2 linked regions of the Acetivibrio cellulolyticus CD2 genome follow. The protein of the gene in region 2 binds, or shares a complex with, the protein of the main gene of each other region. Links are inferred from orthologs where the notes say so. Each region holds a gene or a part of one and is shown on either strand. Other genes may lie near its edges. The genes, in order: mrdA and ACECE_RS0224375.

Evidence for each region.
Region 1: the proteins of ACECE_RS0224375 (region 2) and mrdA are in contact, whole or in part, in a crystal structure (PDB 6PL5), measured with the Thermus thermophilus proteins. The link is inferred for Acetivibrio cellulolyticus CD2 from one-to-one orthologs. Residues at the interface, in WP_223903423.1 of Thermus thermophilus: Phe161, Val165, Phe168, Val169, Leu172, Pro198, Tyr199, Glu202, Tyr211, Arg212, Asp213, Gln220, Val221, Gln223, Ser224, Ile226, Ala227, Ile228, Gly229, Ser230, Gly266, Phe267, Val270, Leu274, Tyr277, Gly278, Leu281, Phe285, Leu289, Arg297; in WP_223903432.1 of Thermus thermophilus: Arg4, Ile5, His6, Leu8, Ala9, Phe12, Ala15, Leu16, Leu19, Gly20, Arg22, Ala23, Trp24, Leu26, Gln27, Val28, Tyr31, Tyr34, Leu36, Leu43, Thr45, Asp47, Lys156, Gln157, Gly158, Ser160, Val184, Leu201, Glu202.

Annotation. Positions count from the first base shown.
Region 1 is NZ_JH556659.1:658,713-675,555, reverse strand. What follows is about bases 6,245-9,169. They hold mrdA (penicillin-binding protein 2), read right to left. Parts: upstream 8,808-9,169; coding sequence 6,681-8,807; downstream 6,245-6,680. Other genes in these bases: mreD (rod shape-determining protein MreD), read right to left, coding at 8,867-9,169; minC (septum site-determining protein MinC), read right to left, coding at 6,245-6,633. Outside these bases: ACECE_RS0222875 (cellulase family glycosylhydrolase), read right to left, coding at 1-417; metF (methylenetetrahydrofolate reductase [NAD(P)H]), read left to right, coding at 735-1,601; ACECE_RS0222865 (M50 family metallopeptidase), read right to left, coding at 1,778-2,653; ACECE_RS0222860 (M23 family metallopeptidase), read right to left, coding at 2,726-3,670; mgsA (methylglyoxal synthase), read right to left, coding at 4,132-4,530; cell division topological specificity factor MinE, read right to left, coding at 4,668-4,952; septum site-determining protein MinD, read right to left, coding at 4,968-5,768; more of minC, read right to left, coding at 5,953-6,244; more of mreD, read right to left, coding at 9,170-9,382; rod shape-determining protein MreC, read right to left, coding at 9,379-10,209; ACECE_RS0222820 (rod shape-determining protein), read right to left, coding at 10,251-11,273; ACECE_RS0222815 (Maf family protein), read right to left, coding at 11,369-11,965; ACECE_RS0222810 (hypothetical protein), read right to left, coding at 12,328-13,263; ACECE_RS0222805 (adaptor protein MecA), read left to right, coding at 13,568-14,194; ACECE_RS0222800 (VanW family protein), read right to left, coding at 14,327-15,688; ACECE_RS30785 (PRC-barrel domain-containing protein), read right to left, coding at 15,837-16,843. UniProt on the Escherichia coli protein: Catalyzes cross-linking of the peptidoglycan cell wall. Responsible for the determination of the rod shape of the cell. Is probably required for lateral peptidoglycan synthesis and maintenance of the correct diameter during lateral and centripetal growth.
Region 2 is NZ_JH556659.1:999,451-1,013,694, forward strand. The notes cover bases 1-2,849. They hold ACECE_RS0224375 (FtsW/RodA/SpoVE family cell cycle protein), read right to left. Parts: upstream 2,069-2,849; coding sequence 932-2,068; downstream 1-931. Other genes in these bases: rsmH (16S rRNA (cytosine(1402)-N(4))-methyltransferase RsmH), read right to left, coding at 1-285; mraZ (division/cell wall cluster transcriptional repressor MraZ), read right to left, coding at 310-741; ACECE_RS30430 (Spo0E family sporulation regulatory protein-aspartic acid phosphatase), read right to left, coding at 2,294-2,452; lgt (prolipoprotein diacylglyceryl transferase), read right to left, coding at 2,632-2,849. In the rest of the region: more of lgt, read right to left, coding at 2,850-3,618; EF-P 5-aminopentanol modification-associated protein YfmH, read right to left, coding at 3,630-4,913; EF-P 5-aminopentanol modification-associated protein YfmF, read right to left, coding at 5,000-6,289; ACECE_RS31395 (hypothetical protein), read left to right, coding at 6,497-6,667; ACECE_RS0224405 (methyl-accepting chemotaxis protein), read right to left, coding at 6,876-8,360; ACECE_RS29845 (stalk domain-containing protein), read left to right, coding at 8,813-9,541; ACECE_RS0224415 (bifunctional riboflavin kinase/FAD synthetase), read right to left, coding at 9,687-10,625; tRNA pseudouridine(55) synthase TruB, read right to left, coding at 10,778-11,665; ACECE_RS0224425 (DHH family phosphoesterase), read right to left, coding at 11,668-12,624; 30S ribosome-binding factor RbfA, read right to left, coding at 12,746-13,102; infB (translation initiation factor IF-2), read right to left, coding at 13,133-14,244. UniProt on the Escherichia coli protein: Peptidoglycan polymerase that is essential for cell wall elongation. Also required for the maintenance of the rod cell shape. Functions probably in conjunction with the penicillin-binding protein 2 (mrdA).

The sequences.
Region 1 (16,843 bases), 330 kb from region 2 along the record:
ATCCATGCCTTTTAGCTCAGGATTTACAAAATCGTTTAGACTGCCTGGCGCCGGAGGTGATCCGCTTTTCCACTTAGTTAAAATTTCTGTTGAAACAGGTATCCTCAAGAAATTAATCCCTCTGTCAGCCATTCCTATTAATGCCTTTTTCATGTTACAACTCCAGACACCGTCAAAAACATTTGTACCGGTGTTAAAACCAAACCAATTTGCACCAGTCAGCCAAACAGGTTTTCCACTCATATCGACGATCTGATTACCCTCAACATGAAGCCAGTCGTCATTACCTACCGCTTCCTCCGCATTCACAACCGGAGAGAAGTCTGACAAAAAACCTTCGGGTATACAATATGAAGACAAAATTACTAATGCTGCCGCCATTATGGCGATTCTCTTTAAACTTTTCACAATTCCCATACCACTAAATTCCTCCCTTCAAAACTTTACAATATATTTATTCGCCTTTTTCATCGTTTTTAGGGGATGAATTATACTTTGATATGAAAGACGGAAATATTGCTATAAGACTTTGCATGATGGTCTCCCCACAACAAATAAGATAATAAAAAAACGTTGAAATACGATATATTTTAATTTAATTATAATATACAATTTAGGACTCCACAAGCCCAAACGCAAGTAAGAGCATTGATTATTATATAATTAAACTTGTCAGTATCCTTTGTTATGTTATAATAACATTTAAAGCATCTTTTTATTTTGTGGAGGGTAAAATGAAAATTGTAGAACTATTTAAAACAAAAAAACCAGTAATTTCTTTTGAAATTTTTCCGCCAAAATTGGATACTCCTATTGAGTCTATTTTTGATGCATTAGAGCAGTTTAAAGCTTTAAAACCTGACTACATAAGTGTCACTTACGGTGCAGGTGGAAGCGCAAAAGACAGAACAATTGAAATAGCATCAAAGATTAAAAATGAGTATTCTATTGAAAGTATGGCACACCTTACATGTGTAGGACATTCTAAAGAAGAAATTGATAAACTGCTTGTCTCATTACATGAAAATAATTTAGAAAATATACTCGCCCTGCGCGGAGACCCTCCAATAGGTCAACCGGATTTTGATTTTAGTAAAAATGTTTTCGAATACGCAAATGAGCTAATATCCCATATAAGAAGCAAGAATGATTTTTGTATAGCAGCAGCTGCTTATGTTGAAGGTCATATAAACAGTATTCGGTTAAAGGACGACCTAGTCTATCTTAAGCAGAAAGTTGACTCGGGTGTTGACTTTTTAGTGACACAACTGTTTTTTGAAAATAGAAATTTCTATGATTTTTTGGATAAAACAGCTGCAATCGGTATAAATTGTCCTATAACACCAGGCATTATGCCGGTCTTCAAAGCAGATCAGATTAAACGCATTGCATCACTTTGCGGAGCATCCATACCTGCAAAACTTGTATTATTGATGGATAAATACGGTAATAATGATGAAGATATGAGAAAAGCCGGCATAGAGTATGCCAGCTCACAAATCCGCAATCTAATTGATAACGGAGTTGATGGGATACACCTGCTGACAATGAACAGACCTAAGTCAAGTAAAGAAATACTCCAAAATGCAGGGCTATTATAAACTAAGGTTTAAACATTGCTTTTTCTCATAGTTTTAAAATGCAGCTTCGATATTCTGTAATCTATCTTTAGCACCTGTTACAGGCACCCTCATGAGTTACTATGTCATCTAAAAAGTTTGCTCAACTAACAAACTTTTTAGATGAACATACTAATAGGGATCAACTTTTTCGTATACTATGCCAGAGACTTCATAAGCTCATCAAAGCTTATCTCGGCATCAAACTTTGCCAGATTGTCAATAACCTCCTGCTCGGTAAAAACTTTTGCAAGCCTCATATCTTCATCAAGTACATATATTATATGAAATCTATCAAAGTCCATATCTTTTAAAATATCCCCCAAACGCATAGATTTAATTACAACCAGTTCTCTGCCAGGGTATACTCCTTTCTTGAGAAATCTGGAACGTTTGTAAACAAGGTTTTTGATATTCATAAAATATACCTCCGTCTCCTCATATTTTAAGAAATGAAAAATGTAAATCCCCAAAAAGATCAAACTAAAGTTGTAAATATTGTCATATGACTGAATTATACCTATAAGAATAATGAATAATCCCAGTCCTTTTGACACTCTCCTGGAGTACTTATACGCTTTAAACAAACCTATTCTCGAAGTAAGGATATCTCTAAATATCCTACCTCCATCAAGAGGTAAAACCGGAAGCATATTAAATATCGCCAAGAATATATTTATTAAGATAAAAAAACGCATATTATCTGATCTATGCAAATAATATGTGTTTATCGAAAAACACACTAAAAATATCAGTAAATTTGTCAACGGGCCGCTTATATTAATAAAAAATCTATTGGACTCTCCATAAAAATCGTCTTTAAAAACAGCATTTAATCCTATAGGAAATACCTTTACAGAATCCAACTTTCCACCTTGAGCCAATGAAACTAATATATGCGATGCCTCATGAATTATTAAAGCAATAAAAGTCAGCAGATATTTAATATGATAATTAAAAGTAATCATTAATATTACTGTAACAAAAAATAAAGGATCAACTTCTACTTTAAAGGGTTTTTCAGTAACTTGTATTAAAATACCTTAGCCTCACCGCCTTCCATAATTATAAACAACTGATTGGCATTTTTATTAATTTTTGTAAGGTTAATTTACCGAAAGTGTTATATAGTCAAGAGGATTAACCGCCGTATTATCCTTTCTTACCTCAAAGTGCAAATGCGGACCTTCTGCAGCTCCTGTGCTTCCAACTTCTGCAATAATATCACCTTGCTTAACCTTTTGACCTTTACTTACAAGCAATTTAGAGCAATGCGCATATAATGTCGTTAAACCGTCTATATGCTTTAATTTCACATAGTTCCCATACGTTTCTTCCTTATCCGCTTCCAATACTTCCCCACCATATGCGGCTTTAATGGGAGTCCCACTTTGAGCTTCAATATCAATTCCCTTATGAAATAATATAGTATTTTTTATAGGATGCATCCGTTCCCCATAAAATGACCCAATTATTCCTCCAACGGGAATAATAAAGGAATATCCTGCGCCCCCAAAGACCTGTTCGCTTTCAGTATTCTCCGATTCCACCTGATTTTCAGCTACTTCCTCGTTTTCAGCCTTCTCCTGGCCATCTTCACTATTGTTATACTCCATACCTTCTACTAAAGATCCTTCTTCTGTATATACCGCACTTGCAGGCTCAAGCTCTTTATCCACTTGTTCCTGTTTTTCAGTTTCAGGGAAAGATTTTGCACCTAATACTCCTTCATCTAAACCATCACTTTCATCTTTTCCATTTGCAAGGTTATTAAATACACTCTGTATTCCACTATAAACGCCCTTCAAATCAATGTTATATGCCAGAGTCCCCTTTATTTTATTTTGCAAAAAGTCAGTTTGCGGAGTATCTATATTTACGACTGCAGCTATAACCGCAAGAACAATTACACAGATCAAAACCTGTCGCATTGTTTTTGCAAGCAGCCTACGAGCAAAACCATCCTTATCCTTTTTATTTTTTCTTGCTTTTCTTCTGGTCTGCCCTGTTAATTGTCTCGAGTACCTTGGTCTATAAACTATATCCTCCACTTGTAAAACACCTCTTTTTCCTTAATCTGTATCTCAAATCACTTATGAAATTATTGGTGCACCTCAACCTGTCCTTCCTCTGTATAACCTTCGCTAACACATTAGCTCAAATTACACATATATAGCACAATTAAATTTATAGATAGAAACCTCTAAAACTAAATTTAAAGAATGTTTTCATCTAAAATAGATAACGTTTAAGCGCTATATAGATTTAACTTTAGTGTTCTTTATCTATAGCTAAAGTAACTTTAAGGGAAAAGATAAATTAAACAGCTTTATATTAAGATTATATTTAAGAGAAAAAAGAAATATTACAAGTTCCAAGAAAAATAAAAATCTCGAGAGTTTTGAATCTAACTGGATTTTAAGAAATTCGCTTGACTAATTCTACTAACAAAAATATCTAAAGATATTTGAACACACTAAAAAACCCCCTGCAAGGGGGGGGGTAAACTCTTTTATTGTTTTCCGATAATCTCTCTCCAATCAAGATCTCCTCTATCAAGACCCCTGATCAGCATCTCTGCAGTGCCGATATTTGTTGCAAATGGAATATTATTAATATCGCATGATCTCAAGAGAGAACTTATATCAGGCTCATGAGACTGAGCTGTAACAGGGTCCCTGAAAAAAATCACAAGGTCAAGCTCATTATATGCGGCCCTGGCACTAATCTGCTGCTCACCCATCAAACCTGGCGAAAGCTTTTGCACGTTTAATCCAGTTGCCTCAATAATAATAGCCCCTGTTGTACCAGTAGCAAATAAAGTGTGATTTTTTAATATGCTCCTGTAAGCTATACAAAACGATGCCATTAATTCCTTCTTTTTGTCATGTGCTATTAATGCAATATTCATTATAACTCCATCCAGTAGTTTAAAATTAGGTACACAAAAAAATATACAATTGGTGTTTCAAAAAATCAAATTAAGTTAGTTATTTGATGAAACACCGCCAGTATTGAAAAATCTAATACTTGTTAACAAGAACATTATTACTTCCCGCTGTTTTTTACATTCCTAATAGGTATATTTGCAACCAAAGCAGGTACTATACGGTCGCCCTCTTCACTTTTTGTTCTGGTCATCTGTATGTCAAGTGTATCTTCATCTATATCCATATAGTTGGATATTACCTTGATGATTTCTCCTTTAACCATCTCCAAAAACTGAGGAGAGACATTTGCTCTGTCATGGATTAGTACTAGCTTCAGTCGTTCCTTCGCAAAGTCTTTAGAATTTTTAGACTTGCCAAATATCTTCGATAAATCTAGCAACATAATTCTCCTCCTTTATTAATTCGCTTTCAAACCAAACAACTTTTTAATTTTAAACATGAAGCCTTCGTCCGATTCAAGGTTAAGTATAGGAATATTTTCACCTAGTATTCTTCTGGTTATACTTCTATATGCTTCTCCTGCAAGAGATTTAGTATCTGTTACCGCTGGTTCACCCCTATTAGTAGAAACAATGATCTTTTCATCATCCGGAACAACTCCAATTAAGTCAATAGCAAGTATGTCAATTATATCGTCAATTGTCATCATATCCCCGCGTTTTACCATATCAGGCCTTACCCTGTTTATAAGCAACTTAGGGTTTTTCAGTTCATTAGCTTCGAGTAATCCTATTATTCTGTCAGCATCCCTTACTGCTGAAACCTCAGGCGTAGTAACAACTATCGCCCTGCTAGCTCCGGCAATCGCATTTTTGAAACCCTGTTCGATACCAGCTGGACAGTCTACTAGTATAAAGTCAAATTCCTGCTTTAAGTCATCTGTCAGTTTTACCATCTGCTCTGGAGTCACAGCAGACTTATCTCTTGTCTGCGCTGCTGGAAGCAAATGAAGTCCTTCATATCGCTTGTCCTTTATTAAAGCTTGCTTAATTCTGCAAGTACCTTCAACTACATCAACAAGATCATATACAATTCTGTTTTCCAACCCCATTACAACATCCAAATTTCTAAGCCCTATATCTGTATCAATCAAAACAACCTTCTTACCCTGAAGCGCTAATCCGGTACCAATATTAGCTGTCGTTGTAGTTTTTCCTACACCGCCTTTGCCTGAAGTTACTACAATAACCTCTCCCATCTATGTCTACCTCCCGCCATATATTCAGAAAAAATGCTACTTCGTAATCGAGAAATAGCCCTATTTTCTATAAAATACTTTTGCATAAATACATGTTGTATATAAATTCTATTTTTATCATTAATAACACTATATATTTCTTTTTATCATTTGTCAATTCCTCATTAATCATTACACACAAGACTTACCGAGAGGGTAAATATCTCTCAATATATACAATATCGTCCTTGATATACGCAAGTTCAGGTGTAAACTGACCTCCAGTATCTTTTTCATCCGGAGCACGTGTTATTACATCAGCAATCCTTAACTGCGTAGGTTGAAGATTTAGAGCTACTACAATTGCTTCCTTATTTCCATTGGCACCTGCATGTACAATACCTCTTAATGATCCCATAATCACAACATTTCCCGTTGCAATTATTTCGCCTCCGGGATTTACATCACCTACAACAACCAGATTACCGTCAAAATTGACCAATTGACCCGATCTGACAGTCCCCCTGTAAAATTTGGTTATTCCTTCTTCCAACCCTTTAAAGAAAAAATTACTCATCCTGATCTTTGCGTGAGGTTGAGGGTGTGGCTCAACTTCAACTTTCGGCGGTTCTTCCGTATCCATTTCAATACCTGTTATCTTTGCCCCGCTCTTATTTTGGAGAAGTTGAAATACTTTCTCCTCTTCTGCAAATGACAACTTTTTGCCCCGATACTTAATCAAAAGCGTAGCACCTTTAAAAAATTTCCCCGCAGATAATACCTTTTCCTCTATCTGCCTTAGTATCTCATTAAATTCAACATCTTCCTTAAAAATAATAGTGAGACAGTTTAAAGACCCCTTAAAAACTACACTGCCTTCCTTCATTTATAATAACCCCCATTGCATTAATTTATTGTTTAATTTTTAGTCGATTAGTGTGTAAATCCAACTCTTTCCACTGCAATTTGATCATCACTATGCGCATCACTGTTTAATCCAAAGTATTCTTCCAGTACATCACGCGCAATCGGTGCAGTGTTTGTCCCCCATACACCATGTTCCACAACTACAGCTACTGCAATTTGAGGATTTTCTGCTGGGGCGTAGGCAATAAAAAGACCATTTGATGAACTTCCTTTAGATTCATTTCCTGTTTCAGGTGTACCAGTTTTAGATGCAACAGTGAACGGAAAACCCTGAAAAGTGGAAGATGCAGTTCCTTCAACTGAGTTTGAAACCAAAACCATACCCTCTTTAATAGCCTCCAGAGTTTCCTTTTTAACAGGAACAGTTTCATATTCCGGCTTAGTTTCCATCACAATGGAACCATCATATTTTTTTACACGTTTTATCAAATGAGGCTTATATTTTTTCCCTCCGTTTGCAAGAGTACTAACATAGTTTGCTAATTGAATAGGAGTAAACTCATTGTTAAATTGTCCTATTGCTGCCTGCGCTGTGTCTGCCGGCCTCCAATCATCATTCCAGGTCGCCTTTTTTGTTTCCTTGTTAGCTCTTGTACCTTTCTTCTCTCCACCTATTTCAAGACCTGTGAGTTCTCCAAGTCCAAATAACTTTGCCCACTTATCTATTTTATCAATCCCTGTACTGTAGCCAATTTCGTGGAAGTATATATTGCATGAAGTCATCAATGCCTCATTGAGATCTATTTCATAATGGGGACCTTGATGATTTCTATATTCCAAGCAGTAAAACTTCCAACCACCAATTGTCGTATATCCCTTATCATAAAGCTTTGTCTTTGGAGTTATTACTCCTTCTTCAAGTGCAGCTACTGCGGTAATAGGCTTGTAAATTGACCCAGGGGTGTATTTCCCCCCAATAGCCCTATTGAGCAAAGGTGTGTTTTTATTATCAGTATTATACTCCATTTTTTTCTTCTCAGCCTCAGTATCATCAGCCCCTGCCAAAAAAACACTAGGATCGTATGTCGGATAACTTGCCATCGCAAGGATTTCACCATTATTGACATCCATTGCAACAACTGCCCCTGCAAAAGCGTCCCCAAAATTCTTTTTAAAATCGGCTTCCGACTTAATCTCCTCAATATTACGCTGTAAAGATTCCATTGCAACCTTTTGAAGCTTTGAATCAATAGTAAGATAAACATCATTTCCCGGTATTGCCGGTTCACTGTTTAATTCAGCAGTCAGCCTGCCGCTGGTGTCCACTTCAACCTTTTTCTTTCCATTTATTCCTCTTAAATATTTTTCGGCAGCTTGCTCAATACCTATCTTACCAATTTTGTCATTAAACTTATATCCAGAATCTTTATTGGCTTCGTATTCTTTGTCAGTCATCAAACCTATATAACCTAATACGTGTGCAAAATCAGATGCATCAACATACTTTCTTTCGGGCTCCATATCAATAAGAACACCTGGGAACTCATAACTTCGTTCTTCAATCTGAGCCACTGTCTTGGAGTCCACGTCCTTTGCAATACAAAGTGGATTAGATGCTGTATACCCCTTGATAAGCATGTCATAACGCATGCACATTATTTTATAAGCTTCTTCGTCAGTATACTTCTTATCAATATTAAACTTTTTCTCCCTGAAATACTTAAAAACATCCAAAGGTGTTTTCAACAACGCTATATCCTTATCCTTTAAAACCATCTCACTCTTCCACTTTGCCAGGGCTTTATCCGATTTTTTAATTTTATTCCCATATGCTATAGGGTTAAAAGTCAGATAATCTGCAAGTCCTGATTCGTATGAATCGCCATTTTTTTTAAAAATATCAATTAATTTAAGGATCATCACATTAACTTCAGCTTCTTTAAGGCCAGTTTTTGCCACCTGAACTGTATACCCAACTCTATTTGTAGCAATAGGTACCCCATAGGTATCTGCTATTATACCCCTTGATGCAACAATCTCCCTTTCTTGATAAAGCCTTTGCTGGGAACTTTCGTCATTCTCTTTTCCATGAATTATTTGAAGGTTTACCAACTGAACCACAATTACCCCAAAAACAAGCGAAAACATAATCGCAAGTAAAACATATCTTTCATTTGATCTTTTTTCTTCCATAACCTCACCACCAGTTATATCGAATAGTAAATTAAGAATTACACTTAACTAAGAAATAATCAATACCTTCTGGAACTTTTGTCAAATTCCTCAAAACGCCTGTGCAATTTAACTACTATTATAAATACAAATATAGAAATTACACTGTTATAAATTGCTTCAGGTAGAATTACATTCTGCATCGGATAGATGAAACCAAGTGGTCTTCTTAAAAATGTGTTTAAAAAGTAAACTAGATACTCATAAACTATTGTCGACAGAAAAGTAAAAAAAACTGCAATAAGAATATTTTCCCTATAAAGCTTTTTATTTATAGAACCAATAACAAGCCCAAGGTAAAGCCCCAATAATGTATAAAATCCAATAACCATGCCTGAAACTGAATCCTGCAACAGTCCGCAAAAGAAACCTACTATTGCACCCTCAATATTATTTCTTAAAAGCCCTACAATAACTATTACAACTAAAATTATATTAGGCTTAACCCCATAAACACTCATAGAACTACCTAAAGTAGATTGAATCAAAACTGTCAGAAAAATTAGGATAGTATAGGCAATTATTTTTCCTCTCATCTGTTATCTTCGCCTTCACTGTTAGTATTCTTGGTATTTAAAACAAACACTTCTTCAAGCCTTCTGAAGTCGACAGATGGCTCAATAATAGCATACCTGTCCAACTCATTTGTTCTTTGCCTTACTTCCTTTACTTTGCCTATAGCGATACCTTTCGGATAAATTCCACCCATACCTGAAGTTTCAACAGTGTCGTTCACTGATATATCCACATCAGCAGGAATATATTCCATTATGCAAAGACCTTGGTCTTTAAGCTTTGCATCACCTTTTATAACAACTAAATCGCTGGTCTTAGTCAACCTTGCACTGACGGAACTGCCTTCATCTATTATGGATATAACCTTCGAGGATAAAACATCTGTTCCCATAACTCTTCCTACAAGACCATCACTTGTCACAACCGGAAAGTCATTTAATGTACCATCCTTTGTTCCCCTGTCTATGGTAAAAATATTAAACCAGTTACCCATATCTTTTGCTATTATATTAGCTCCCATCATCTTCATACTGCTATATTGATCTTTTATATTCAGAGCTTTTCTAAGTTCTTTGTTCTTATCTTCTAACTCTGACAGCTTCCTATTTTGACTTTTCAAATCATTATTTTCTTTCTTTAAAGACTCATTTTCTTTTCTCAACTTATTAATATCATCAAAATGAGCAAAAAAATCATTAATCTTCCCGCCTGAAAAATCTATAAATCTCTGGAATGGAGATAAAATAGTACTAAAAACATCCCCTACATAATTAACCTTGTTATTTGGCATTGAAGAAAAACCTATAACAACCAATATTGCTAAAGTAATAACTAATAAGATAAACACTTTGCTTTTTATAAGACGTAACAAAATACATTATCTCCCTTCTATCTTAGTTTTTTAGGAGAAATAAGCACTTTCTTTAATGTTTCTATCTCTTCTAGCACCTTTCCCGAACCCATTACTACACAATCTAAAGGTTTTTCAGCTACTGACACAGGCATACCCGTCTCACCTTTAATTAACCTGTCAAGTCCACTTAAGAGAGCCCCACCACCTGTAAGCATTATACCTCTGTCCATAATATCTGCTGCAAGCTCTGGTGGAGTCTTTTCAAGGGTAAACTTTATTGAATCAACTATGGAATTTATAGGCTCTTTCAAAGCTTCAGCAACCTCAGATGAGGTTATGGTTATATTCTTCGGAAGACCAGTTATAAGATCTCTTCCTCTTATTTCCATAGACTCCTCTTTAGGCTTCGGATAAGCTGCCCCTATGGTCATTTTTATCTCTTCAGCAGTTCTCTCACCTATCATCAAATTATACTCTTTTTTAACATAGTGTACAATAGCTTCATCCAACTCATCACCCGCTATACGCAAGGATTTGCTGGTAACTATACCACCAAGAGAAATAACTGCAACTTCACTTGTTCCACCACCAATATCAACAACCATACTTCCCGATGGTTCCTCAACAGGCAAATTTGCACCTATTGCAGCTGCCATAGGTTCTTCTATAAGGTAGGCCTCCTTGGCTCCAGCTGATATGGTAGCTTCTTCTACCGCTCTTTTTTCAACCTCAGTAACTCCGGAAGGCACACAAATTACTACTCTGGGTTTGCCAATTACACCTTTTGACATAGCCTTCTTAATAAAATACTTTAACATAGCCTGAGTAATATCAAAGTCTGCAATAACGCCATCTTTCATTGGCCTTATTGCAACAATGTTTCCAGGTGTTCTACCAATCATATCCTTTGCAGCATCACCTACTGCAAGTATATCGTTCGATTTTTTATTTATTGCAACGACAGATGGCTCTCTGACTACAATACCTTTTCCTTTTAAGTGCACTAATGTATTAGCTGTTCCTAAATCAATACCAATATCTCTAGAAAATAAACTCATTTAATAATTCTCCTCCCAATCTGTTTTACAGATTATGCTGTTATATTGCATCCTTTGGAAAAATTCACATTACAACGTACACGTAAACCAATTTATTACAAAACATATATTCCGTAATTTCTTAAAATATCACTCAACTTTGAAATAGGCAAACCTACAACATTAAAATAGCAGCCGTCAATCCTGTCAACAAGTACAGCTCCCAGCCCCTGTATTCCATAGGCTCCAGCTTTATCCAAAGGCTCTCTCGAGTCAATATATGCGTTAATCATCCCGTCCGTGAGCTCTTTCATCTTTACACGGGTTATTTCTACACTTGTATCATATTTAGAACTTTGGACATCAATAACAGCTATTCCTGTCATAACTTCATGCCATCTTCCCTGTAATGATTTAAGCATATTGAAAGCATCCTTCATATCCTGTGGCTTGCCTAAAATAATGCTATCCTTAACAACAACTGTGTCAGCTCCAATTACTATATATTCTTTATTAGAGCTTGAATCTTCAGCTATACTTGAGGCTATAACCTGCGCCTTTTCAAATGCCAAATGCTGAACAAGCTCTGATGCCTTAAGCCCCATAGAATTACTCTCATCAATGTTAGCTGTTTTAATTGTAAAATCCAAACCTAACTGTTTGAGCAACTCAGACCTTCTAGGCGATTGGGATGCAAGTACTATTTGCATCATTGTCACCTCATCATGAAAAAATAATTTTAACAAATATAGTGTAAAAAAGCATTTATTTATGTCATAACTATTATAATCATACCAAATATCCTTTTTCAACAAAATATGAATCTTTTTGATAAATAATTTTGCAGCACTCTTAATTTAGGGAATTTGCATGGCAAATCCCCTAAAATCTAGCAGAACTTAATGTCCACTTTTATAAAAAAGCATATATACTTATATATTGTGCATTATATTTCTTCGTATATACTTATTTTCTTAATTATACTACTTAAAAACCAGCAGTCAATTACCAATTTTAACCACCAATTAAAAACAATATCATTATATTTTATACTTAATGCTATATTATAATATCTTTACTGCCTGTAATTATCTGGCACTTCAATAGTACTACCTTCGTTAACATCCCCAGTCTTTTCCTTTCTTGCCATCAATTCTTTTATTTTTGGTACAATTATATTTAGACTATCAATTATTTTACTCATCTCTCCAACGCTAAGCTCACTAATATCTACAGGGTTAAACCCCATTTCTTTCATAATTCCATTCATCACAAAATTATTATCAGGATCTATTCCCATATTTTTAAGCTTCTGCTTCAAGTAATTAATTTGTCTTAGTGTTGCCTTCTTTTGTGTTGCAGAAACATCCTTTCTCTCGGCCTGCTCCTTTTGTATTCTATTTTCAACAATACTAAACTCCTCATCCAACATTCGTGCTTCTTCCGGATACAGCCAATCATTTTCTCCCATTAATTTTCTTATTATCCTATCACAAGCGCCAGTTATAGTCTTCTCCAAGCCAAACTCCTTATCATCAAGAAGCTCTTTTCCTATATCAAATATTTCCCATTCGCTAAGGGAAAAATCAGGGTTCTCCTTGACCTTAGGCTTCCTGTTTTTATAAACTGTCTTACCGTTTTCATCTTTAACAGTATTTCTGCTTTCAATTTTTTGAGCCAAATATTTCTGATATCTGTTATAAAAATCAACCTGTTTTCCATCCACAATTACCTGACCTGTAGCTACATCTCTTCCCCTTACTTTAATAACAAAAGTCGGAAGATTAATTTCTCCTATCCCAGGGAACTGAGCACTTCTTTCATTCAACTTTACAATATCTATATCTTCAATTGATATTCCTTTTTCCTTGGCCTTTTTAAATAATCCCTCAGCTTTCATCCTCAACTCTCCACCAATACCCTTATAATAATCCTTATCTTTACTATATATAATCTCCTGAGTTGCTTCGTCACCTTGTGTCTTCTCAGTTGAATTTATTTCATCAGCCATCCCACCATCTCCCTTTTTTATCACATAAAACGCATAAATCAATATTTTTATTATTTGTAAATTTACTTTAATCTAAAATAGTTTATATTTCTTCAACAAGAAAACATGGGAAATAAAAATGTGCTTAATGAAATAGAAAAAATTCCGATGTATATTATGAAAGTTAATACATTCTTTTGATTTTTATTAATATTTAATTTCTAATATCTTTTGTTAATTTTTTTATACTTCTCATTTTGTTTTATAGGAAGTATAATATAATATAGAAAAATACAATTATGTAAATAACTAATGGTGATGCGCGATGAAAATAGAAAAAATTAATGATAATAAAATTAAAGTTACAATTTCATTAAGTGATTTGCAGGAAAGAAATATTGATTTTGAAGCTCTAAATTATAATTCTCCTGCAACTCAGGAATTATTTTGGGATATGATGGAACAAGCTGAAATTCAGTTCGGTTTTAATACCTCTGAGTCTCAATTGGCAATCGAAGCTTCTCCCGATGATAGTGATGGTTTTGTCATCTTTATCTCTAAGCTTGATGAAGATAGCGATTTTGAATCCATTCAAAAATATATAAAGAATAAATTTAAGAAGTCAGACCTAAGGGTAAAAAAGAAAAGTCAAAAAGTCTGTTCCTCTATAATAATTTATTCCTTCGAACATTTTGACCATATCCTGAGCTTATGTAACAGAATTAAATTGATGTATACAGGTGAGAGCACTTTGTATAAGCTTAAGAGCACCTATTATATGGTACTAACCAAGAATACCTTCTCGGTAGATAGCATTAAGTACTTTGAATCTTTGCTTAATGAATATGGCAGTAGGGTATCTAATACAAGCTACTACGAGGGTTACCTTGAAGAGTATGCCGATAAAATAGCAGAGTATAACGCCGTAGAAGTTATAACGTCTTACTTTTAGATCAAAATCAAAACCTAATGGCATTTGCTTCATTCAATCTTCAGAATACTTTTTCACAAATTTTTCAAAATAAAAAACCCTATCAACTAGGGTTTTTATTTTGAAAATCCGAAGTAATATTTCACCTATTTACTACTTATCCACCTGATCATCAGGTTTGGTTTTTGGACCTACTTGTAATATTGCTCCTTCAGAATCATATTTATTTGTATATATAAGCTCACGGCTTTCCTTCCCATTCTCTTTTAAAACCCTATATACTCCAACCTCGATTCCCTGTTTTCCTTTACTTATAACCTTCTCTTCCTGAGGTTGCAGATCATAATTTACGACTCTCAAAACAGGTGGATCAAATCTCTGTACTATATTTACCTCTATATCCTTTTCTGAATAATCAGGACTCTTGCTGCCTACTATATATACTGTAACATTTTCATCATCAGATTCAGAAAAAACTGCAATTGGAAAATCAAATGGGTTGTCAAATTGGAAATCACCGTCTTCTTCAGATATTTTTACATCAAGACCAGGTTCAATGTAATCTACTGGTGTTTCATACCTCTTTCTGTCAATACAATTAACATCAATACCAGTTTTGAGCAATGCAGCATAAAGAGTTGATGCCACTTGGCTATATCCTTGATTCTTTGGTTCAAAAGAAGGGTCCTTTTTCTTTAACCATTGGTTAAACGAAAACCCATGAGTTTTTTCACTGTCAACGCCAGCACTCAATATCAGACATCCGTTAATTGACTTTGCACCTTCCTTGACAGCTTCTCTTAGCTCTGGAGACTTAATTTTTGTGGTATAACTCGAAATAATACAATCCACACCTTTAAGCTCATCTAAAGCCAATTTAGGCCTCACAGTGGTGATTTCGAAATTGTTTTGGGCGTCAAACTCAATAGCAGAATCAAGGTGGCTCCTAAGTTCATTTTTTACCTTTTCCATAGAATTAGCTATATTCAGTTTAATTCCCATCTCCTCAGAAGTTTTCCTTACTACACCATTTTCCAAATACATTTGCGCATCCACAGGAGCTTTGTCTATAAGTAATCCAAGTTCTTTTAGCTTCTTTTCAAGCTTTGTTTCGTTAAACTTTATTACAGGGTACACCATCTTTCTATCGAACGAAAAGAACCCTTTGATTAACGTTGCAAGCTTACTGTGTTCATTTATGGAATATGCCTCGTTTACAGTAGCATCATAATCTATTGAGAAATCTATATCCGAGAACTTGATACTGTAATTCTTGCCTTTACCATATCTTATCAATAAACTTGAGCTGCAATACAATTTATCATAATGCTCCTTTACCATTAATGCTGCCTGGCTCTTTGTCTGATTTCCTACGTTTAATGAATCTATGTACACATCCGGTATAATATGTTCTTTTGAAGACGCATGAAGGGCTTGCATACCTATAGAAACCGACAATACAGTCTGGGAAAGTAGAACGAGCATTACAATGTAGCTTTTGTTAGGTTTTGCCATTATACTCACTCTCACTTTTTATTGAGAATTTTTATACAAAACGCTTTCTTATTTATTCTTATATATAAAAAACTCTAGGTTGTTCCTAAAAACATAAAAAGTATAAAACGTAAAAATGTTTTATACTTTTATGTCTATTAAATAAGTTTTATGCCTTATTATTCATTACCAACTCAATTAATTTTCCATTCTCTTTAGCAAACTCAATAACATCATCAGTAATAGTAGAACCTTCACTGATAATTACCGTACCCGAATTTGAAGTTATTGTCTTTGTAGCCTTTCTTCCATTGAGATACTGCTTCTGTCTTTGCTCAAATAAGCTGGCTGCGCCGCTCTGTCCGGAAGATGCATTAGAAGCCTTGGTATTATTAGCATCATTAGATTGAGCTCTTTGAATTGTTTCCCTGTTATCTGAAGTTTCCTCAACATTTTCATTTAGGGTTTCTTTATTACTAGAATCATCCAGCATTATGGTATTTTCAGTATTATCATTAAAATCATTTGAAAGATTAATACTGTTATCATTTGCATCTGCGACTTCATAACCAGCATCATTGTCATCACTTTGAGCTAGCGGGAAATCTGCACCTGTTGATTCCATGAACATACCAAAATCCGGCTGTTGATTTTGAAAAGAAGTATCTATTTCTTTGAATAAGGTATTACCTTCTGCAGCTATTAGCTTGTCCGTTTCAATTACAATACTTTCTGCGGTATCATTATTGTATCCACGGTCATTACTCATCAAATTTTTTTTTTCTATTTCAGGTTCACTGTTACTAGTCCCAATATCTGAGGGTTTATCAAGTAATGTGCTTTCAACATCCTCAACTACAACAACAAGATTTTTACCAAATGTAATAACACTCGCTCTTGGTATGATACGAATCTTTTTGTGAGTTATGTCAGCAATATACTCTAGACCCAATATGTTGCAATTATCATCCTCATCTACATAGATATCCCCAACCTCACCAATAAGTCTACCTTTTTTGGTAAGAACCTTAGTTCCTGTAACTTGAATATTCTTTTGCAGCAAATCTATTGCAGCAGGTATCTTGCTCAGGTCATTGATTGCCTCTTCATTCTCAATTGTCACTGCATACTCACCGATCCCAAGTATATTGACTGTAGGGATTATCTTTGCGCTAA
Region 2 (14,244 bases):
TGCAATTTTATTTTCAAAGCATACACTTTTAATATTAACAAAATTAGTATTTGCAAAAATTAATGAGCCCTTACCATTTTGATCTTCCAACCGTTTTTTTGAGGTTTCTAAAGCAAATCCATCCTGATCAAGACCTATCAGCATACCCTTTTCACCAAGTTTCTGATATATCGCCGAAGAATGCCCTGCACCTCCGAGCGTCCCATCAACGTATACTCCATCAGGTTTTATGTCTAGATTTTCAATACACTCCTCAAACAGCACCGGCTTATGCTCAAAATCCATTAAACTATATCAACTCCCAAATTTTTAAATACCCAACATCGCCATCTTCTCCGCGATATTATCTGCGCTCATATTTTCATCGCCAGAGTAATTTTCCCATTTAGCCTTGTCCCATATTTCAACTCTGGTTGATACCCCAATAACATAAATGTCCTTATCCAATCCTGCATATTCTCTTAAGTTTTGAGGTAATAATATTCTTCCCTGCTTGTCCACTTCGCATTCAGTAGCTCCTGCAAAGAAAAATCTTACAAATGCTCTAACATCTTTATCGGTAAATGGTAGTGATTTAAGCTTGGTTTCAAGGTTGCTCCACTCTTCAGCTGAATACGCAAACAAACAGTTATCAAGACCTTTGGTCACAATAAACTTCTCGCCAAGTCCATCTCTAAACTTTGACGGTACTATGACACGACCTTTCGCGTCTACTGAATGCTGGTATTCACCATAAAACAACTATTTCACCTCACATTTTGGTACCACCCACCACTTCGCACCACTTTTCACCACTTCTAATTAAATTTTAGTCCAAATTGATATAATAATCAAGATATATTTTTAATTTCCATTAAAAAAATAAAAAAGATAGGACGCTAGTCCTACCTTTTCAAGCACTTTATCGATTTTTTGATTTATATGCTAATTTTTAGTCAGAGGAGTTAAAAATTTCTTTCTTTCTTCTCATCGATATACTTAAGACTATACCAACAGCTATAAAACTAGTCAGCATATAGCTTCCTCCCGTACTGACAAAGGGTAGCGGAATTCCTGTACAAGGCAATACACCTACACTCATTCCAATGTTCTCCATTGCATGAAAACCCCATATAGCTGTAATTCCAATAACAACAAACGATCCATATGAATCTCGTGCATGCATGGCAATATATATACATCTTATTAGAATAAAACAGATCAATCCAATTATTATTACTGCTCCTATAAATCCCAATTCTTCGCCCACTACAGAAAAAATAAAATCCGATTCACTAACCGGTACAGTTCCATTCTGTGCCTGAATCCCCCTAAAAAGCCCTTTACCATATATCTGCCCTGACCCAACAGCCATCTTTGATCTTATTACATTAAACCCTGCATCTAGAGGGTCAAGTTCAGGATTTAAAAAAACCAAAATTCTGCTTCTTCTCTCATCGTTAAATATAAAAAACCATATAAATGGAGTAGATAATAGTAAGGCACTCAACAGCATAATAATATATTTATAAGCTATTCCACAGATAAAAATCAACACAAAGAATATAAAAACAAATACCAGTGTGGTACCAAAATCCTTTTGAGCTGCAACCAGCCCCATAGGTATAGCTGAATATATTAAAAACTTAACTATATTGGCTTTTCTGTTCTTCTGATCGTCATATATTCTTTCCAAGAAAACAGAAGCAACTAAAATGTACGATATTTTTGCAAGATCTGCAGGTTGAAAAGTAAATGCCCCTAAATCAATCCAGCTTCTACTTCCAAGTTCTTCTCCTGTACCAATGAAGAGCACTGCTACCAAAAGCCCCGTTGTAACAATATAAAAAAAGATACCTAATGTCCTAAAATCTTTATAGTCTATGCAACTTATTATCAGGGCTATCACAATTCCAACTGACATCGCTCCTATATGAACTATAAACATCCTTTTTGCATTTGGCATATGATTCACAGCACTCTTGACAACAAACGCGCCAATAATCGACAAAATAATAATTGCCGAAAACAAAACATAATCAAACTTTTTAAAGAAGTTAAAGTCTTTTGTTTTTTCCACAAAGTACATAAATTCACCTTCAGTATAAATTGTTATTCTATTTTTTAAATCACTATATGGCTAAGGAATAAATTCAATTAAAAACTACTGCCTTACACATATAAGTCAAGCAGTAGTTCAAAACTATTATTTTAATACTATTATATTTTTCTGATTATGTAATGTCAATGCAGCACCAGTATTTAACACTATAAATCTGTTCAGTAAACGCCACCATATAAAATAGATGAGAACTTAATATTCACGTTCCTTCCTGTTTAGCATATGGTTATAGTATTCCACTATCAACGAATCCAGCTCAACACTCGTTTCATAAATTTTGTTGAAATCATCATCATTGTCTATCATAGCATTTAGCTCATACTGTAATTTCTGAATCTTCAATTCATTCATTTTTCGCACCGCCGTTATCTTTAGTAAAATCGTTTTGGACAAAATTTTGTCTTGTTTTGGTATAAGTACTAACATTTTGTCTTTACATTATAAGAAATTACTAAATATTCGTCAATATATTATGAAAAATGTAATATAAATGTAATGAAGTTTAAAACTAACAGTATTGTAAGTTTACGCTAAACACCTTCTTCCTTCTTGTTTTCAACTACTTCATGGTTTATTTCGGCTTCTTCTTCAGCAACATACGTTTCGACATTTTCCGAGCCCTGATCTCCTTTAAGATTATGCAGTAGTGCTGAATATTCACTCTCTACGACATTTTCAGATTCAATTTGCTTATTCTTTGCCTTAACCCGACTTATTATAAAAATCAGCCCAAAAACAATTACAAATACAAGGGATAGAGCCTGTGATATTCTAAAAGAGCCTAACCAAAGACTATCAAGCCTCAAGCCCTCAATCCAAAATCTACCTGCCCCATACGCAATCATGTATAGACAAAATACCTCTCCATTTTGCTTCTTCCTCTTTGTATACCACATCAGAAGGAAGAATACTCCCAGGTTCCATAGAGATTCATATAAAAACGTCGGATGAATAGGAATATCAGGATAAACAGTTGCTCCTAAATCCTGTAGATTCTTTAACTGACTTTTTATGACGTCACCCGTCATTCCCCACGGAAGATTAGTATTACGTCCAAACGCCTCCTGATTGGCAAAATTGCCCCATCTGCCTATAGCTTGTGCAAGCACGAAATAGGGAATACAAAAGTCAATAAAGTTTAATGGATTAATCTTCCTTCGCCTTGAAAATACTATAGCTACAATCGCAGCTACTATTAAAGCTCCATAAAGGGCAAGTCCACCGGTTCTGATATTGATTATTTTGAAAAAATCTCCGTTAAATTCACTCCAATTGAATATAACATAGTAAAGCCTCGCGCCTATAATAGACAAAGGCGCTGCAATCAATACAAGATCGATAATATCATCCGATTTAATACCTGCTTTCTTGCAATTCTTCATTGCGAGAAGAACAGCAAGAAAAAATCCTGCCGAAATAATAATTCCATACCAATAAACCGAAAGACCAAATACGTTGAATGCCTCTCTATTTATGGGAATGCTAAATCCTAATTTCGGGAATTCTATATAGCCCATTTTTATCCCCCTTATGTTGGTTTAATTACCGACATTGCAAGTTTGTCGGCTGCAAAATGTTCCTTAAATACCTTATTTATATACTCAAAAGATATTTTATCATAAACTTCCATATAGTCAAATAAATTAATCCCTTTAAAATATACCGAAACAAAGCTATGCGAAATTCTATCCACCGAATTAAGCTGCTTTACCAATCTTCCTTTATTGGCACGCCTTATTCTTTCATAAGTTTTCAAGTCAAGGCCTTTATCCTGAAGAGATTTTATTTCTTCAAGCACTCTGTCCTTCACTTTTAGTGGGTCCTTTGATTCTCCACCGAATACAGAATACGCATAGTTTTCCTCTATACTGTAATCAAATTCAAACGAGCTGTTAATAAGGCCCTCATTATATAACTGGTTGTATAACTTTGAGCTCTTTCCCATGATCATATCTAACAGGATTTTTATAGCAGTCTCCCTCATCAGGCAATCCATGCCTTCCGAGACAAACCCCGTATCTTTGTAACCCATCTGGAACAATGGCATTGATACCTCAAGGCTCTGCTCAACATAACTTTTATTAAGTTTATCGGATTCCTCCGGGAAAACCCTTTTTATTTCAGACTTGCTTGAAGATATGGTAATGCTTTTATCGATATGCTCAAATACTTTGACAGCATCGACATCCCCAACTACTACAATAATCATATTTGAAGGATGATAAAAAGTATTATAACACTTATATAAAATATCCTTGTTGATTTTGCTTATACTCTCAATACTGCCAGCAATATCGATCTTAACAGGATTTTTTTCATAAAAAGCACCCAACAGGTTAAAGAACACTCTCCAGTTTGCATTGTCATCATACATGCGGATTTCCTGTCCAATGATATCCTTTTCTTTCTCTACGCTCTCCTCTGTAATATATGGATTCTGGACAAAATCAAGCAGCAGAGAGAAGTTTTCCTCAAACTTATCTGTACAAGAAAAAAGATATGCAGTCTGAGCAAAGCTGGTGTATGCGTTTGGATTTGAACCAAGCTGTGAAAATTTATCCATAACGCTTCCATCCTTCTGTTCAAAAAGCTTGTGCTCCAAAAAATGTGCGATTCCATCAGGAACTTTTGTAACGTTAGTTTCGCCGGGTATTATGAATTCACTGTTTATAGAACCGTAATGAGTTGCAAAAGTTGCAAACTTCTTTGAATACCCTTTTTTAGGAATCACAAAGCACCTAAGACCACTCTTATGCTCATATGTATGCATAGTTTCGTCAATATTCTTATATTCAATAGTTTTAATATCCATAAATATTATCTCCCTTTCAGCATCCTATATTTTCATAATTCCAAATAGTTCAAGTAGTAAATCGTAATAGAACCTTCATTTATTTCCTACTTCGATGTAAGAAAATATACTGTATCCATTTCTATTTTTTTTGCAATATCAATAACATCCTGCCTTGAAACTTTTTTAATTCTTTCTATTATATCGTCCGGAGAATCTTTTGTTCCAGCAATCATCTGGCTTAAATTAAAATCTACTACTTGGAGTTGACTGTCTTTAAGCGACTTTATTCCCGTTTCAATACTTTTTACCGATGATTCAAATTCATAATCAGATATAACTCCGTTCTTCATATCCTCCAGCTGCTTCATTATAATGTCATATGCTTTATCCCTGTTGTTGATTTCTATACCTCCGCTGATAACCATCAGCCCTTTGAATTTCTCCAGCCTTGAAAACACATAATAGGCCAAACCGTTCTTTTCACGGACATTTTGAAAAAGTTTTGAATGTAATCCACCGCCAAGAATACTGTTGTAGACCATTAATTTATAATATTCCTCAGTCTTTGGTTCAACATTGGTTCTAAACCCGATGGACAGCTTTGCCTGATTGACGTTCATTTGTTCTGTAACTTCTCTTACTTTTGACACATGACTTTCTATACTAACAGGTGATATTGTTTTCACACTGCCTCGTTTAATCTGTTTTAACTTATCTATGACATATGTGGTCTGCTCTTCATTTATATCTCCAGAAATAAAGACGTAGACAGGCAAAGTTTCCAAAAAGTACTTGTAATGTTCAAACAGATTACCTGCATTTATGCCATCTATGTCTTCAATATTTCCATAATCAAATATACTGAAGGGTTCGTTCTCACACATTACTTCAAGACACTTATCAACACCATACTGAACTTTATCATTCACCCGGCTTTCAATAAGTTCTTTAAGGTTTTTAGCTTCCTGATCTATGTATTCCTTTTTAAATACTCCATTTTCTGTAACAGGCTTTGTAATTATCTCAAAAATCAGATCAAAAGCCTTCTGAGTTAAATCGGCTTCACCATTTGCATACTTATCGGATATAAAGTCCAAATAAAATTGAATTATCTGGTTTTCACCTTTCTTAGTCACTCCGCAATCAAAAGCAGCACCATACAACTCTTCTAGATAAAGCGAGATATCCTGTATTGTAGGAAAATTCACGCTTCCCCTTCTTAAAACTGCGGGTAACAAGGCATTTTTTGAAGCATTTTCCCTGCTTAAATTATCATGAAAAAATATGTTTATAGAATTAGTCTTAAATTTGTCAGTCTTAATTTGATAAACCTTTATACCGTTAAAAGAAGCAATCTCTGAAACATGATTTTCCGATGCTATAGAATTAATCATTTAACCAGTCCTCTCATTTTTAGTTTGAATGTATTTTAACTATTCCCTTTATTAGTATAATAAAAACGACATGCTTTATTCAATATTTGGAAAACATATTAATAAATTATAACACAGCAGTAGCAACAATCAAACAAGTTTGACATAATCTAAAAAAACACTTATAAAAAAAACACTATTGAAAATAATAATAGTGGAGGGATTTCAATGAGCCAAACCAGATATTATAGGAAACACCCCAGAAGCCATACCAAAACCAAAACTGAAGATGAGGAAAAGGAACTAAATCTCAGTGCACTCGCAGCTGTTGGCATTTTAGCCTTTACATTTGCAAACGGTATGTTTCTAGGATATTTATGTAAAAGAAGTATGTGCTGACAAAAGGAGAAGCTTTATGCTTCTCCTTTGATGTTCTTAGCCCGGAATATAAGCGCAAGAGGTAACACCATGGTCAAATTATGATACTAATAAAAGTGTTTTGATTAGAAATGCATGGCAAACCTATATTGTAGATTTTACTTCAAGTGCTACTGATACCAATGGGAGATTACTTTCAATTTATGTGAAGCATCAACTTAATGTCCTACTAGAGGCAGCTTATCATCTGTTTTAGCTGACTGCTCAAATTAAATATTTCATTTATGGAATTTATAATTTGTTGTATATCAGTGTTTTCATTTTCTATAGTTGCCAATACTTCCTCGGTTGCGGCAGCATTTTCTTGCGATATGCTAACCATATTTTCTATTTGATTCTGTGTAACTAAATAAATATTTGAAGCACATTCGATTTTTCCCATACTTTTTGATATTTCACTATGGGTATTATCAAAAGAATCCTTTAAATACTTGAAATAAGAGAATATATTTACAATAAGTTCCTGACCTTCATTCGTGGCCAATTTACCTTCATTAACTTTTTCGTAGGCTTCTTGAGATTTATGGAATAGTCCTGTTGTTACCTGTGATATATCTCCTACTATTGTCGAACTTTTCTCAGCCAGTTTTCTGACTTCGGAGGCAACTACGGCAAATCCCTTGCCATGTTCTCCGGCACGGGCTGATTCGATAGTTGCATTGAGGGCCAGGAGGTTTGTTTGGTCCGCGATTTCTTTTATTCCTTTGAGCAAGTTGTTTACTGTTTGCATACTTGATTGAAGTTCAGCAACAGTCTTATTTGCCGTATTTATTGAAGAGCTGATTATACCCATCTGATCTCTTATCCGCTCTATTTTATTCCATCCTTCATCGAACCTCTCGCATATTTGACTAGTGTTATCGATAACGCCTTTTGATATTTCCATTGTTTCATGTGCAATTTTCATGGAATTCATCATTGATTCATTGATCGTAAAAGCACTTGAAGCTTCGGATTGAATTGATTGGGCCATTTCTTGCATGGAAAAGGTTATTTTTTTGCTTGAATTTCCAATAGTATTAATATTACTGTTCAGATGGATAATATTATCTTCAAGTATACCTGTACCTTCCTCAACTTTGTTAAAAGTAGTTTGTAATTTTTCCAAAAGAATTTTTGTTTCAGCCTCTTTTATAATTGCTTCATCCACAAGCTTTCTTCCCCATTTACTTAAAAAATACAACAATATGGAGATTGCGTTTAGGATAACCATAATAGATATAAAATCATCTATCCCGGTTTCGCCAGGACCTGTTATACATTTGGGTTTTAAAAAATATACTGCAGTTAACATAACATTTAATGTAAATGCGTAAATAATGATAAGCCTTTTTTGAAAGTATAGTGCAATTAGAGCTACTGTTGTGAATATAATGTAATGCTTGTTTATTGCAAAGCCATCTATATAAAAGAGTGCAATAACAACTGCTCCGGGTATAAGACCAAACAAAAGACCTTTGATATTATCGTTATAGGGCATAATATAATTTATTAATGAGATAATAATTACTACAACCCCCGGAACTGCTATTCTCATAAAAAGACCTATTCCTTCTGTTAAAAGAGCTTGGACAGACAGGAGAACTACTATGAAGACTATTACAAAAATACTGACTTTGTGCACCCTCTTAACGTTGTATGTATCTTGTATCATAAATAACTTTCTCTCCTTTATTATAAAGAATTAACAATCATATCGACATTAGTTGTAAAATAATTAATTATTAATTTTTGACTATTAATTATGAGGCTACCAGAAATTATTAATTATTTCATATAGAATTTATCTTTATATTTGCCGATTATGGCTTTAGACAGTTTCTTATATATAATACTCAAAGTTATAAGTTAAAATGTAAAAACGATATACGTATTATTGGAGTAGAACCAGCATCATGCCCTTATAAATACTGTAGATGTGGGTACTTCTCCCAAAATAGCAAAGCTGTTTTATTGTCCACATCACAAAAATATTTTTTGTAACTTAGGTAAACATTAAAAAAATAATAAATAACCATAACATATATACATAATGATTTGACAATTTTACAACATAAGTTTAGAATGAAAACAAAATATAAATTATCAATGAAGGGAAGTTATGGAATGATTAGAAAACTAAAACTATTGACTGTAGCAACACTAATCTTCACAGGCGGTATGCTTACTCAAACTTTTGCAGTTCCAGTTGTACAGGATATTGTTGCAAAATTAAAACCCGATGTGACAATAATGATTAACGGACAAAAACTGCAAGCTAAAGACGGTAACGGTAAAGAAGTATACCCAATAATTTATAATGGTTCTACATATTTACCGGTGCGCGCAGTTGCTGATGCTGTTAAACTACCGGTTGACTGGGATGGAAAAACACAGACAGTATTTCTTGGCTCAAAGAATCAGGGACCAACGAGGTTAATAGATCTTCAGTCTACTAACAAATCAGGTGCTTTTCCTATCAAATCAACTATGGATAAAAGTATCTTATCTATTGAAACTGGAGATGTTATAAAGGAAAATGTAACATATGGATTCGGGCTATACGCAGATGATATAACCGACAGCTATAATAAAGTCACTTTCAATCTTGATAATACATTTACCAAAATGACATTTAAGGTAAAGTGTATAAATGCAAATTCTAATACTGTTGAATTGGATATGAGAAATGAAAATGGAATTGAACTGTTTGGTAAGAAGTATAAAACAGGTGATTATGATACATGCGAAATAGATGTTACAGGAGTTAAGACCCTTGAGATACAGTTTAAAACAGAGTTTACAGATATCTCCGACGGGCATAAATTCTTAGTTATAGAACCTACCTTACAATAATTTTACTATAACTTCAGTACATTAGATTCAAAAAAGAGTGTGTGACGAAGTGAATTGTCTGGATGGATAGATTTTTAAAAATTCTGTCCATCCAATTTATTTAAGCCTTACCTATAGACGATACATTCAATAAAGCTCATAAAATTTATTTGTTCATATCACTAAAGTATTCTCTTGCGCTTTTAATATCCCTTTTTATCTGATCAACCAACTCATCTACACCATTAAACTTTTTCTCCCCTCTGATTTTCTGTAGGAAAAAAACTTCAATGCCTTCTCCGTATATATCCTCATTATAATCCAGGATATAGGTCTCAATAGATAGCACTTTCTGGCCTTCAAAAGTCGGATTATTTCCAATATTGGTTATACTGTTATACATCCTGCCGTTTAGAAGTGTACGGGTAACATAAACACCGTCGAGTGGAATCAAAAGGTACTCTTCCGGATAAATGTTTGCAGTTGGAAACCCCAATGTATTTCCTATCCTTTTTCCTTTCTCTACAATTCCGGTTATGGAATAATGCCTCCCGAGCAGTTTAAAAGCACTGTCCATATCACCTTTTTTGACATGCTTTCTTATTAGCGTGCTGCTGACAATATCGTCGTCGATCTTTATTGGCGGAATGGTTACTACTTTGTAATTATATTTACGTCCAAGCACTTTCAGGTACTCCACATCGCCTTGGCCTTTATAGCCAAACCTGTAGTCAACTCCTGTCACTGCAAGTTTCATCTTTAACTTGTCTACCAGAATATCTCTCACAAATGCTTCAGGACTCATTCTTGAGAAGGACTCATCAAATTCTTCAAAATAGGTGTAATCCAGTTGAGTTACCTCAAGTAGTCTCATTTTTTTATTTACAGAAGTTATCAGGGGTGTAAACAGCTTTTTTCTAATAATATTTTCAGGATGCTTGGTAAATGTATATAAAATAGACTCAAGCGACCCCTGCTTTGACTCACTAATAAGGGTATTTATCAGAGCCATGTGAGCAACATGTAAGCCGTCAAAGTTACCTAATCCAATACCTGTAGGCCTTGTAAATTCAATTTGTTGATTCTTGCCATATATAACTTCCATATGCTTTCCTTTTAGAGCGTTTTAAAAAAATCCTCCAAATGCTTATTGAAACAATGTTATTTAAATTATTTTTCAGAAAACGCCGATTTTAATGTTTAATATATTTTTGTACTGCTATTTTCATATAATACAAGGTTTCTATAAACTATGCATTATACAAACTGCTTCTTCATTTTTAACGACAAGCAGCCATTTATAAATAAAACTTCACTTAATCCAATAAACTTGCCATTAATATCGTATGTTCTAAGTATGCTGTCTTTTTTTAATGCTGAACTCTTTAGTTCGACATAAGCACCGTTAGCTAATTTCTTTGTTTGTGGCCCGTTCAAATCTATTCTGCCAAGGTCTTTAAAGATATCTTCTATACTCGATAACCTCTCAGCTATTGAATTGTTCTTTGATAACTCATAAATCTCCTCAAGTGTAAGAGAATTTGATAGTTCAAAATGCCCTGCTCTAGTTCTTACAAGGAATGACATATGCCCTCCACAACCGAGCTTGTCCCCGATGTCGGAACATAAAGTCCTTATATATGTGCCTTTAGAACACTCTACCTCAAATATAGCCTTATTATCCCTGATTTCTATAATATTTATTGAGTGTATGGTTATATCCCTCGGCTGCCTTTCTATTGTAATACCTTCTCTTGCAAGCTCATAGAGTTTTTTACCTTCAATCTTGACAGCTGAATACATGGGCGGAATCTGCTTGTACTCTCCTATAAAGCTTTTTATGGCATCATATATTTGCTCGTGAGAAAAATTCGCTTCGCAAACCTTTAGAACAGTACCATAGCTGTCTTGAGTATCTGTAGAAATCCCAAGTGTAAGTTCTGCACTATATACCTTGTCCTTATCTGTCAAATACTCAATAGTCTTTGTAGCCTTTCCAATACATACAGGTAAGACTCCTACAGCACCAGGGTCAAGAGTACCTGTATGCCCTATCTTTCTTTCCTTAAGTAAACTTCTCAAATAAGCTACAATGTCAAACGAAGTCATCCCTGTGGGTTTTAGAACATTAAGTATTCCATCCATAATTACAAAACTTCCCTTATATCTTTATTAATCATCTCTTTTACTTCTTCCATAATTCCCCTGACAGTACATCCAGCCGCCTTCTTGTGTCCTCCACCTGAATACTTGTTAGCAATTGCAGAAACATCTACATAGTTTTGGGAACGGAAATTAATTTTATATTCATTATCTGTGCGCTGCCTTATCAAAACAGCTACTTCTACGCCGTTTATATTCCTTGCGACATTTACCAAACCATCACAATCTTCTTCTGCAGCACCTACTTTTTTTAGCATTTCATTAGTAACAGTTATAAATGCTACCCTTCCATCGTCAAAAATCTCTATTGAATCTATTGCCAAACCCATGAGTCTAAGCTTCTTAAGAGACATAGTTTCAAAAACCAATTGAGAAATTTTAGATACATCCGCACCATTGTCAATCAAATCCGCTGTAATTTGATGGGTTATGGGGGTTGTATTGCTATACCTGAATCCCCCGGTATCTGTGCTTATAGCTACATATAGGCATGTAGCTATACTTTCGTCAAAACTAATTCCCAGCATTTTGATTAATTGATATATCAGCTCTCCCACAGCTGCGGCAGTTGTTTTGACAAGATTTAACGATGCAAATTCGGTATTTGTAGTATGATGGTCTATGTTTATTGTAAGATCAGTATTATCGAATATTTCAATACGTTTTCCAAGTCTCGCTAAATCACCAGTATCAAGCGCCAATACCAAGTCATGCTTTTTGGGGTTAGATTTGTAAACTTCAACGTAGTCTTTTCCAGGCAGAAATTCATATGTAGCCGGAATCTCTTCTTCGATATAGACCGTGATATCCTTTCCCATCTTTTCCAAAGCCAATGCCAACGCAACACTTGAGCCTAATCCATCACCGTCAACAGAAACATGCGGCAAGATAGCTATGCTTTTCGCATTATTTATTGCATCTATAATTCTTTTTTCTATCATATACATACCTCTCAATTAAATATTAAAAAATACGTCACTTTAATAATTGTGTATATTATTGTGAGGTTGAAGAAATATCCTCAACCTCACAATAACAAACATATAGTTAAAATATTACAAATCAGTCTCTCTTATCATCATGTTTAACAGCATCATTTATCAATTTTGAAATATATGCTCCATGTTCTATTGAATTGTCCAGCTCAAATTGAATCTCCGGAGTATATCTGAGCTGAATTCTATGCCCAACTTCACGCCTTATAAAACCAGCAGCGCTTTTTAATCCGTCGAGTGCATTCTTCTTTTCCTCATCACTTCCCATAATGCTTACAAAAACCTTCGCATAACGCAGATCTTTAGTTACATTAACATTAGTCACACTAATCAACCTGGAAAGTCTCGGGTCCTTAAGTTCACCCTGTATTATTGCGCTTATTTCTTTTCTCATCTCTTCAGATATTCTTACTGTTCTATCCATAAAACCACTCCTGTTTTGTCACATTAGGACCTATCTCTGAACCTCTTCCATTGCAAAAGCCTCAATAACATCGCCCTCTTTAAGATCATTGAACTTTTCAATTGAAAGGCCACATTCAAATCCCTGTGCCACTTCCTTTGCATCGTCCTTGAATCGTTTTAATGAAGCAAGTTTGCCTTCATGCACAACAATTCCATCTCTAACAAGCCTTACTTCGGAGTTCCTTGCAACCTTTCCATCAGTTACATAGCCTCCTCCAATTGTACCTATTCCTGAGACCTTAAATATCTGTCTTAATTCAATATGTCCCATTACAACTTCTTTATACGTCGGCTCAAGCATACCTTTCATAGCTGCCTGAATATCTTCAATAGCCTTATATATTATACTGTAAAGCCTTAGATCAACTCCGGCATCCTTTGCGATTTCAGAAACATTTGTCGCTGGTCTTACATTAAAGCCGATAATTATAGCATTCGATACCTGTGCCAATGTAACATCGGATTCAGTAATTGCCCCAACTCCGCCATGAATTATCTTAACTCTTACTTCTTCATTGGTAAGTTTCTCCAATGACTGCTTTACTGCTTCAACAGAACCTTGAACGTCTGCTTTTACAATTATATTGAGGTCTTTTACCTTACCCTCTTTAATCTGGGTAAACAAGTCATCAAGAGATACTCTTGCAGATGATTTAAGAGTCTGTTCCCTCTGCTTCAATCTTCTCTTTTCAGCCAACTGCTTTGCTATTTTCTCATCAGTTATAGCATAGAATATTTCTCCTGCTTCCGGAACTTCAGGCAGACCAAGAATTTCTACAGGAGTCGAAGGACCTGCTTTTTTAATCTTATGGCCTTTATCATCCACCATAGCTCTTATCCTACCAACTATAGTTCCAGTTACAATTGAATCTCCAATGTTTAAAGTTCCTCTTTGGACAAGTATTGTCGCAGTAGGGCCTTTATCCTTATCAAGTTTGGCCTCAATTACGGTACCTTTTGCCTGCTTATTAGGATTTGCTCTTAGTTCAAGCATATCTGCCGCCAAAAGAACCATTTCAAGCAGGTTATCAATATTAATTCTCTTCTTAGCTGAAACTTCAACACAAATTGTGTCTCCACCCCACTCTTCAGAAACAAGAC